One region of the Brenneria rubrifaciens genome, then DNA from elsewhere that is predicted to be linked to it. Evidence: predicted binding sites of a transcription regulator. Region 1 holds the regulator's gene; the other holds the start of a gene.
The links. The regulator PurR, encoded in region 1, represses purine synthesis genes. The targets are predictions, from matches to a motif close to CANGCAAACGTTTGCNTG.
Positions count from the first base shown of each region.

Region 2: a site for PurR is predicted at 2,688-2,705, ahead of gcvT (glycine cleavage system aminomethyltransferase GcvT). Genes of this name have one in related genera too.

Region 1 covers NZ_CP034035.1:1,690,155-1,695,752, forward strand. Annotated here, with positions in the region: gene cfa (cyclopropane fatty acyl phospholipid synthase) at 1-997, opposite strand, end outside; gene purR (HTH-type transcriptional repressor PurR) at 1,343-2,374, opposite strand; gene cydH (cytochrome bd-I oxidase subunit CydH) at 2,751-2,840, shown strand; gene EH207_RS07885 (Grx4 family monothiol glutaredoxin) at 3,147-3,497, shown strand; gene rnt (ribonuclease T) at 3,531-4,202, opposite strand; gene gloA (lactoylglutathione lyase) at 4,358-4,765, opposite strand; gene EH207_RS07900 (DUF1289 domain-containing protein) at 5,087-5,326, shown strand; gene slyA (transcriptional regulator SlyA) at 5,496-5,598, shown strand, end outside.
Region 2 covers NZ_CP034035.1:527,517-533,114, reverse strand. Annotated here, with positions in the region: gene gcvP (aminomethyl-transferring glycine dehydrogenase) at 1-930, opposite strand, end outside; gene gcvH (glycine cleavage system protein GcvH) at 1,103-1,495, opposite strand; gene gcvT (glycine cleavage system aminomethyltransferase GcvT) at 1,523-2,641, opposite strand; partial or broken gene EH207_RS02570 (alpha/beta hydrolase) at 3,012-4,315, opposite strand; gene fhuF (siderophore-iron reductase FhuF) at 4,616-5,395, opposite strand.

The DNA of each region.
Region 1 (5,598 bases):
GCCAGCTTTGCTGGAAGCGCTCATGCCACGCCATCAATGTGCGGTCGTAATCGGCGCCGAAATTATGCCAGTCTTCCATTACCAAGTAGGACTCGCTGGCCTGTGCAATATGACGCACGGAAGGAAGACAGCCATTGGGGAAAATATATTTGTCCGTCCAGGGATCGAGCTGCGAGTTGGTTTGATTCGCGCCGATGGTGTGCAGCAGAAACAGACCGTCAGGCTTGAGATTCTGACTGACGACGCGAAAATAGGCGTCATAATTGCGCGGACCGACATGTTCAAACATCCCGACAGACACGACGCGATCAAACTCATGGGTGAGGTCGCGGTAATCCTGTAGCAGAATGGTGACGTCCAGATCTTTGCAGCGCTGCTGAGCCAACTTTTGCTGTTCGCGGGAAATTGTCACGCCGCAAACGGATACGCCATAACGACGGGCGGCAAATTCCGCCAATCCACCCCAGCCACAACCGATATCCAGCAGCGTCATTCCAGGTCTGAGCTGGAGTTTTTCGCAGATCATTTGCAGTTTGTCTTCCTGTGCCTGCTCCAGCGTTGCCGCTTTTTTCCAGTAAGCGCAGGAATACTGCATGTAGGGATCGAGCATCAGTGAAAACAGATCGTTGCCCAAATCATAGTGCTCTTCACCAACAATCCACGCGCGTCTCCTGGATTGCAGGTTCATCAAACGAGATGCGGCGATGTGTAAGATGTCTCTCAGGTGGCGGGGCAGTTTTTTATCAAGTTTGGCGAGCAGCACGCGATGGAAAAACATATCCAACTGGTCGCACTCCCACCAGCCATCCATATAGCTTTCACCCAGCCCTAATGAGCCTTCGCGCAACACGCGTTTAAAGAATTCTGGATTTTTCACTGTGATATCAAATGGACGCGAACCATTGATTTTGATATCCGCCATACTCAGCATTTCATGCACTATGTGGAACCAGGATGCGTTATGGCTATCCAGTTCCTCTATATATGATGAACTCATAACCTCTCCCTACCTTGGGGTCGATAACGCGCCGCAAGGAAAACATAGACAATATTCACCCACGTTTGATACCAGTGGTAAATACTTATCGCCTATTCTCTGAATCGTCAGAGAAAAATGAAGAAGAAAAGCCGGTACGCAGCTACGTAGGGGCACTCATCATTGAGATAAATTCCGCAGCATCCGTTTGCGCGCAAAATTAAGGATAGTTGAAGAAAGCAAAATGCAGTTTTTGTAAAAATCGTATTCAGTTTATGACTGCTTCAGCCTGGGGACAAGTATAAATTGGCTGAAGCAGTGTCACGGAAAGGACGGCGGATGCCTGAGAGAAGACATTATCCGATATCAGGCGTGATGAGGGCGATCGCAGAAAGGGCCATCAACCACGGAACGGCGCTCAATCAGCGTCGGGTGGACTTCGATAACCTGTGCGTCCTCCCGTTTGCTGGTGATACGGTCGAGCAGCATTGAGAATGCGGATTGTCCCAGACGCTCTTTAGGCTGGTGGATCGTGGTCAGCGCCGGCGTGAAAAAGCGGGCATGGCGAACATTATCGTAGCCAATGACCGAGATATCCTGCGGGACACGCAACCCCAACTCGTCCGCCGCGCAGATCGCGCCCATCGCCATGATGTCGCCACCGCAGAAAACGGCGGTTGGGCGATGCTTCCGCGCCAGAATCTGATGCATTGCTTTATAGCCGGATTCCGGCTCGAAATCGCCCTGAACGATCCACGCGTCACGCACAGGAATATCCGCGTCTTTCAGTGCCTTCAAAAACCCCAGATAGCGGCCGCTGCCGGTGTTACGCTCCTGACTGCCGGGAATGGCGCCGATGTCCCGGTGGCCGCGTTGGATGAGGTAACGGCCTGCCATATAGCCGCCTTCAAAGGCATTATCAATGACGGTATCGGTAAAATCACTGTGCGCCTGTCCCCAATCCATGACCACCATCGGAATACTGCGATAGTCTTTCAACATGGTGAGTAATGCGGGAGGATACTCCGCACACATTACCAGCAGGCCGTCCACGCGCTTTTGGGCCAACATGGAAAGATAGGCGCGCTGTTTGTCGAGGTTGTTGTGTGAATTACACAGAATTAGCGTATAACCTTTGGCATAGCAGCTGTTTTCCACCGATTCGATAATCTCGGCAAAATAGGGCGCTTCACTTGACGTTGCCAACAGCCCGATGGACTTGGTGTGATTGACTTTTAGACTGCGGGCGACAGCGCTGGGTGAATAATGTAACTCTTTAATCGCCGCACTCACGGCTGCCCTGGTTTCTTCGGCGACGAAACGTGTTTTATTAATCACGTGCGATACGGTGGTGGTGGAAACGCCCGCTCGTTTTGCCACATCTTTGATCGTTGCCATCTAAAAATGACTCCTGACTTACCTGTTACCGTCGTAGGTAGTGTTAATCGTTTGCCTGCGTGTGAAGTTCTTCTTCCCGGCGAAAAAACCGGATTCAGTAGAGAGTGCCGAATATTATACCTGAGGGGAACAAGGTTGACGTTTCGACCAGGACGCAGCGCTACCCTGAGCCGCGGATTTTGTCCGATTTGCCACGAAAGGGGAAGCAGTAATTTATACTATTAGTGCGGCATAGGAACGAGATTTTTCATTCAACTTATGGAAGAATCGGCAGAGTTATCGGGTTGTGGTTTTAAACTATCGTTTGATGTTGAATCCCCAATCAAGGACACGCCTTTCTTCTCATCATTTGCCGTCATAGATAAAGGAGAGACTTATGGATACAGATCTTAAATTGTCATTACTGACAACCGTTGCTGCGCTCGCCATGATCATGGTATTCAGCTTTATCGCCGTATTGAACTGATTGGCGCTTACCTGCTCACTTGTTTCGCCGGTGCGTCTGTTTAAACGCGTTTTGGCGACTCAAAGCGTGTCTGAGTACAGACAGGGAGAAGGGGGGCGAGAGATAAATTCTTAGAACGTGACCTTTATTTTGTCTCTGTATTAAGTGGCAAAAAACAAAGCCACACAAAAAATGGCGTTTTTTTGTCGCTACGGCCCTCGGTACAATATAATTGAATAGATCGCGCTGTAATGGCTCATCTGACAGAGGCCCGTGGTTAATGCATCTGATGTTAGCCATCTTATTAAGGTTTGAGGAAGCAAGAGAATGACGACAACGACAATTGAAAAGATTCAGCGTCAGATCGCTGAAAACCCGATTCTGCTGTATATGAAAGGTTCTCCTAAATTGCCGAGTTGCGGCTTCTCTGCACAGGCAGTACAGGCGTTGTCAGCATGTGGCGAACGTTTTGCCTATGTCGATATCTTACAGAATCCAGATATTCGCGCCGAATTGCCCAAATACGCCAACTGGCCGACTTTCCCACAGTTGTGGGTGGATGGGGAACTGGTCGGCGGCTGTGACATAGTGATAGAAATGTATCAGCGTGGCGAATTACAGCAACTGATTAAAGAAACGGCTGAGAAACACAAGTCTCAGCCGGAAGATCGGGAATAAAACCAACGGGTGCATCGTGCACCCGTTTTTTGCCTAGCTTGCTTTAGACTCTGCTTCTGAGGCATTCTCATCAACGACTACAGGCCATCCCCCCAGACGTTTCCAGCGATTCACCAGCTCACAAAACAGCAACGCGGTTTGATGAGTATCATAGAGCGCCGAGTGCGCTTGGCTTGAGTCAAACTCGATACCGGCGGTAATACAGGCTTTGGCCAACACCGTCTGCCCCAACACCAACCCGCTTAATGCGGCCGTATCGAAGGTGGCGAAAGGGTGGAATGGGTTGCGCTTCAGGCTACAACGCTCGGCCGCCGCCATCATAAAACTATGATCGAATGTTGCATTGTGCGCGACGATTATCGCCCGGTTGCAACCCTGATCTTTTATCCCTTTGCGCACCACTTTGAAAATTTCATGCAAGGCGTCATATTCTCTGACCGCGCCGCGTAAGGGGTTGCTGGGATCAATGCCATTGAATGCCAGCGCAGCAGGTTCCAGAATGGCGCCTTCAAAGGGCTCGACATGGAAATGTAATGTTTCATCCGGCTGCAACCACCCATCCGTGTCCATTTTTAATGTTACTGCAGCAACTTCCAGCAAGGCGTCGGTTTTGGCATTGAACCCAGCGGTTTCGACGTCAACCACTACCGGGTAAAACCCACGGAAACGGCTACTCAGGGCGTTCAGGTCATTTTTATCAGCCATTATTCTCTTAATCTTTAGCAAAATGCAGCGGGCATTATGGCAAATTTTGGCGGGAGATGCAGTACACCCTGTTTATTCGACGCGACGGCGCTCGTCGCAGCGGTAAAGGGCGAAGAGGAAGAAAAGCAGGTGCCGTTTTGACACCCGCCGTCCTATTAGCGGCCAATACCCTGGCCGACGTGTGAATCCTCGATCAATTCGATTTTATAGCCATCAGGATCTTCAACAAAGGCAATAATCGTGGTGCCGCCTTTGACCGGGCCCGCTTCACGAGTAACATTGCCACCGGCCTGCCGGATGCGCTCGCAGGTTGCTGCCACATCATCGACACCCAGTGCGATATGGCCGAAGGCGTTCCCCTGATCGTATTGCTGAACGCCCCAGTTGTAGGTTAATTCAATGACCGCGCTTTCACTCTCCTCGGCATAACCGACAAAGGCCAGCGTATATTTATATTCGGTGTTTTCGCTGGTACGCAGCAGACGCATACCTAATACATGGGTATAAAAGTCGATAGCGCGTTGTAAATCACCAACACGCAGCATGGTGTGAAGTAAGCGCATAATTTCCTCGATTGACTACTGTGATTACTATTGGGTAATGAGCACAAATAGAAAAGAAGTATAGCGTTGCTGGTCAGTTGAGTCCAAACCCTCGATCGCAAAGAGAAGTGACGATAAACATGTCGTTAAGTGAATTATGTGTTAAAACATTCGCTGGCAGGCGCGTAGGCGGCGTCTATCAGTTGGTAAACATTGACGCCGAAGCAGGAAAAACGTTCGAGATAACAATGACTACGTGATTATTTTCATCGTTACTGATTGCCGGGGCTTGCCAGCAGAAGCGAACGAGGCTTCAATAAAAGAGTTGTAGAAGGAGGTTAAGTGCCAGAGCAACTTGAACTCTTTGCTATCCCAAACCCTTGTCTTGGCGTTTGTCAGTCTGATGATCGTGGATATTGTCGCGGATGTTTTCGCAGCCGCAATGAGCGTTTTGACTGGGGGCGGATGAGTGATGTGCAAAAACAGGAAGTGTTGCGCCTGTGTCGGCAGAGAATCAAACGTCTACAGCGTACAGAAAAAATTGTATTACCAGTGGAACCGCCGCAGCCGTCTTTATTCTAAATGCTGGGGTGTCGCTGAATAAAATAAGCCTAAAATCATTTTTAAAAGACTTTTATTTGGTAGAATCCATTCAGCTACTATAATAAAAAGTCGTTTTTCTATTTTTCATAAATCAGAGTTGATTGCAATCCAGGGATATAACCTAGCAAGCTAATTATAAGGAGAAGTGATGGAATTGCCATTAGGATCTGATTTAGCTCGTCTGGTGCGCGTTTGGCGTGCATTAGTCGATCACCGATTAAAACCCCTGGAACTGACTCAAACGCATTGGG
Region 2 (5,598 bases), 1.2 Mb from region 1:
CCCTGCGGCGTCTCGCGACACGCCGATAATTCGGCCCGGCATCGCGCGTTTATGCTCATCACGGCAGGCGAAAAATGCGGCGTGCGGACCGCCGTATCCCATCGGCACGCCAAAGCGCTGGGCGGAGCCGAAAACGATATCCGCCCCTTGCTTGCCCGGTGCGCTCAGCAACACCAGCGCCATGATATCGGCCGCCACGCAGCTAACGACTTTACGATTTTTCAATTCCGCCATCAGGCTGCCATAGTCGTGCAGTTCGCCGGTGGTGCCCGCCGGTTGCAATAGCACGCCGAACACGGCGTCATCATTCAACGCCGCTTCCGCTTTTCCCACCACCACCTCAAAACCAAACGTCCGGGCCCGCGTGCGCACCACATCCAGCGTTTGCGGGTGGACATCGTCCGCCACAAAGAAGCGGTTAGCCTGTTTCAGCTTACTGATACGCTTTGCCATCGCCATCGCTTCCGCGGCGGCGGTCGCTTCATCCAGCAGCGAAGCCGACGCCAGTGCCAGCCCGGTCAAATCCTGCGTCACCTGCTGAAAATTCAGCAAGGCTTCCAGACGCCCTTGCGACACTTCCGGCTGATACGGCGTATAAGCCGTGTACCAGCCAGGGTTTTCCAGCACATTACGCAGGATCACCGGCGGCATCAGCACCGCGCTGTATCCCATGCCGATAAAGCTTTTATAGCGCTGATTACGGCTGGCAATCGCCTTCAGCTCAGCCAGCGCCTGATGCTCTGTTACCGCTTCTCCCACCGCAGGCGGGCTGGGCAGTTGAATATCAGCCGGCACAATTTGCCGGATCAACGCCTCCAATGAAGCCGCGCCGACCACAGACAGCATGTGCTGCTGTTGACTGGCGGAAGGACCGATATGGCGTTCAACGAAAGCGCCGTCATGTTCAAGTTGGCTGAGAGTCTGAGTCATTACGGAAATTTCCTGCGTAATACATGCTTTTGCCCCGGCTTATCGCCGGGCAAGGGAATAAAAAACGCCGGGAGCGTTTTTCAACGTCGCTCGCGACGGCCCGAAAAGGGGGGCAGGCAGGATAGCCCGCCATAAAAAACGCCCTGGCTCAGCAGAAACCAGAGCGATGTCATTACTCGTCTTCTTCAAGCGTGGCCTGATAGCTTTCCGCATCCAGCAGGTCATTCAAATCAGACTCGTCAGACGATCTGATCCGAAACAGCCAGCCATCGGTATAGGGCGCGCTGTTTACCAGTTCAGGGGCGTTTTCCAGCTCTTCATTGACTTCGATAATCTCGCCGCTAATCGGCGTGTAAATATCGGAAGCCGCTTTTACCGACTCGGCAACGGCGCAATCATCACCCGCCGCGACGATGGCGCCCACTTCCGGCAGATCAATAAACACCATATCGCCCAACAACGACTGCGCGTAGTCAGTAATCCCCACACTGTAAATTCCTTCGCCTTCAGACAGCACCCACTCATGCGAAGCGGTATATTTTAATTCTGCTGGTACATCGCTCATTGCCACCTTCTCCTTAACCTTCAAAAATTAATAATGAACAATCGGTTTTCCGGCACGGACGAAACCGGGTTGGGTGACATGCACAGGCAGTTCGCGGTTGCGGATCTGGACGATGGCCTGTTTGCCAATGCCCACAGGCACACGCGCCAGCGCAATGCTCAACCCAAGGGTAGGTGAAAACGATCCGCTGGTAATGACGCCCTCCTGCATCACACCCTCACTATCAGTAAAGCGCACAGGCAATTCATTACGCAATACGCCTTTTTCAGTCATCACCAATCCAACTAATTGCTCGCCCCGAGTTTCACGCTGTTTTTCCAGTGCTTCGCGGCCGATAAACTGGCGATCCTGCGGTTGCCAGGCGATGGTCCACCCCATGTTGGCGGCAAGCGGGGACACGCCTTCATCCATATCCTGGCCGTAGAGGTTCATCCCCGCTTCCAGCCGCAGCGTATCGCGGGCGCCTAATCCACAGGGCTTGACCCCCACTGACAACAGTTGTTGCCAGAAGCTCGCCGCCTGTGCCTGCGGCAGCGCAATTTCGTAACCGGCTTCGCCAGTGTATCCCGTGGTGGCAATGAAAAAGTCACTCGCCTGAGCGCCGAAAAATGGCTTCATCGCGGCAATCTGTTCAATCCCGGCAGCATCCAGCGAATAGCAATCTTTGAGCACAGCCCGGACTTTTTCCTGTGCGGTCGGCCCCTGAACGGCAATGAGCGCCAGATCGTCACGCTCGCGAATGTCGATGGCGAACGGTTTGGCGTGCTCGGTGATCCAGGCCAGATCTTTTTCCCGCGTGGCGGAGTTCACCACCAGCCGGAAATACGTTTCCGTCAGGAAATACACGATCAGATCGTCGATCACGCCACCGGACGCATTCAACATGCCGGTATACAGCGCCTTGCCCGGTTGAGTGAGTTTGGCAACGTCATTCGCCAGCAGGTAGCGCAGAAACTCGCGCGTTCCGACGCCGTGCAAATCCACAATCGTCATGTGGGACACATCGAACATGCCGGCATCACGGCGCACGATGTGGTGTTCGTCCAACTGAGAGCCGTAATGCAGCGGCATCATCCAGCCGTGAAAATCAACCATTTTGGCGCCATCGGCCAGATGCTGCTGATACAACGGAGTCTGCTTTGCCATCTTTTCCCTCTATTCAGAGCACTGCGTTCAGGAGATCGAAACTCGTCACGCAAACGTTACCTTGCTACTGAACTTACCATCGAAGCGCCGGCTAAACCACACCCGTAAACATAAGTTAAACTATATAGAAAGCTTAAAAAGGCGATTTAAAAAACATAAAAGCACAAGAATAAAAATTCTATTTTTAAAAAAATAAAGCATAAAAATCCTATAAATTAGAGTTAATCATCAATTAATGATATTTAAACTGAATAAAATAGATAATCACACCGGTGTGGTTTTGCAATTCGGATTAGTTAAAATAATGATAAAATCATACTGAAATTAGATTATTTCACTCAAACGCCAGTCGGCTGCGCTGGTTGAGCTACTAGGGTATTTTCTCGTCAATCCGTTGCATCAAATAGGGGAAAAAAGGCTTTGAGGATAAGCGCAGCAGCGTATCCAGATCGACCACCAGCACTGAACGCTCCCTGCGGGCTGTAATCACCCCCAGCGGCAAACCAAACTTCCGGGGATTTTGCGAGAAACATCCGTACGGGGAATCCGTATCCGGGAATGGCAATGCCACATGCGATAACGAGTAAACATCCGGGGGATAATCCATGCCCAAATCGCGGGTGTTCTCCTGTTTCATTCCCGCATCAACATCAAACGCGAGGGCATGAGCGCTGTCAGGGGCCGCATTGGTGATCACCGTGGTGTCATAATGGCGCGGCGCGGGGGGAAGCCACTGGTTCACCGCGCCGTTGGCGGAATCACGCAGCAGCGGCCCAAAATTGATCGTACGATTGACATCAAACAGCACCAGTTGGCTGCCGTTGGCAGGCAGTAGATTATAAAACGCCGAAATGACCGCCCGGGTACTGACGGTAAAATCCATCACCGACTGAAACGTCAGTACCGGCGGTAGCGCCGCCAGTGCCTGACTCTGCGCCTTGCGGGTCAGTTGACGTTGCAGTTGGTGCGTGAATAGCCATGACTGACGTGCGCCGTTCACCGAAAACGAATTATATTTGAACGGGTTGAATTCGGGCAAAACCCCCAGCCACCCTGGTTTGGCAAACGCCGGGAAGATGGCGGGCAACCCCGCCAGACCAGCAAAACGCGCGTAGCGGGTGATACCAATCATCGGGGAAATCAGTATCAGTTGATCAGGTCGAATCAACGTCGCGTCGTCCAGCGAATCCAGCGCATATTTCAGGGCCAGCGCCCCGCCATTGGAAAAACCCACAATATGCAGCGGCAGGATGTTCCCGGAAGCCGAAGTGATATGGCACTGAGCTTCCCGAACCGCCAGACGCGTCGCTGCCAGCCAATCCCGCCAGTGCACATCCGTCAACGCGGCAGGCACCGTGCCGTGTGCCGGCGAACCGATCCCCACCGCCACAAAACCGCGCTGACGATAACGCTCAGCGACATGCCGCAGGCTATAAGGTGAATCGGTCATCCATGCAAAAACACCACCGCCCCTTTGGGCGCGCCGTCGGGCATCAGTTCATAAGAACGGTTCCAGTCATGCAGAAAGTTGCCGGGATAAACCGGACTACCGGAAAAATAGCGATTGATTGGCCGTTTTTCATCCGCGTCCAGCGCCTGCGTCACATTCTGGTTTACCTGCCGGAAATGGCCTTCTTCTGCCCGCAAATACGCCGTCCAGTCAGCGTTATTCAGCTATTCCACTGAAAGTTCATTGGGAATATAGGTGTGCCAGGGAACCAGTGCGGGACCACGCTGGGTATCATAAATACGAATAGCCAGCAGCGTTATCGCCACCACGACAAGAATAATGATACCCCGCCTAATCGCCCGTCAGACAGATTTGCTTGCTATATCAATTTTCCGTTTCGAGTCCCTGCGAGAGTAGACTTTTATCGCGCTCCCGCTAACACTAAGGAAAGCTTAATCATATCAACAAGGCACCGGGTGATACTGTCAGGAGAACCGACGGCGCAGGCAGGCGCTCGCGTTTTCTCATACCGTGTTCAGCGTACAACTCGGGCATTTCTCCACGCCGGGAATACGATAACGCTGGCAGCAACTGCGACGTTGAATCACCCCTCCCCGAGGGATTACCGTGCGGTATAAAGGATTCTCGCGACCGTCCAGCAGCGTACGGGAAAAGAACAGTTCGTTTTTCAAATGAATAATCTCGTCAGCGGGCAGCAGCGCCGCTATCGTTCCCAAAAACCAGTGCATCAGGTAGCCGGTATTGTTCCAGATCAGTTTAGCATTCAACACGCCAAACTCATTCAGCGTGGTAACCACCGGCGTAATACACTGGGTTAACAAAGTTTCCAGCCGTTCATGCCGGGATACCGGCGCATCGGTCATCGGCTGCGTGACGATATAAAACGCCGCGGCCCGCCCCGTATGATGAAATTCGACATAAATATTTTCCGGCGCAAAGTCCGGCGCGACGGAATGCATCAACAATGCCAACATCAATGGCGGAACCAACAACCCTAAATACCACTGCGACCAGAGCGATTGCAGCGGTTTCTCTTCCCGCGCGCTATTCGGGTGTTCCCGATATCGCTCATCACTGTAACGCCGCACCAATGCGTGAAACACCGCGGGACGCGACCACTCCGCCAGCGTTAGGCTTCCCGCAGGCGGCACCTCGCCAAATTTGATCGTATCAAGGCGATGAGGAACATGCTGATGCAACAACGCACGTAACGCAGCCGCCAGACGTGGTTCACAACGGGAAAATATCGGATGCTCAAGCGCGTTGATAACGGTGTTCGGCATAGGGGATGTTCCGCCAGAAACTCGATTAAAAAAGAAATGAGAATTATTAACAATAGTAATTATATTTACCCGCGATAACAAACCGCTGACAAGAAATTAACACTAACCTCCTGTTATAAAATAAAATATTTTTACTCTGCCCACTTCGCTCCCACAGATATCGCACCTCATTGGAGCCGTCACCCGCTTGAAAGCCCCCGCCA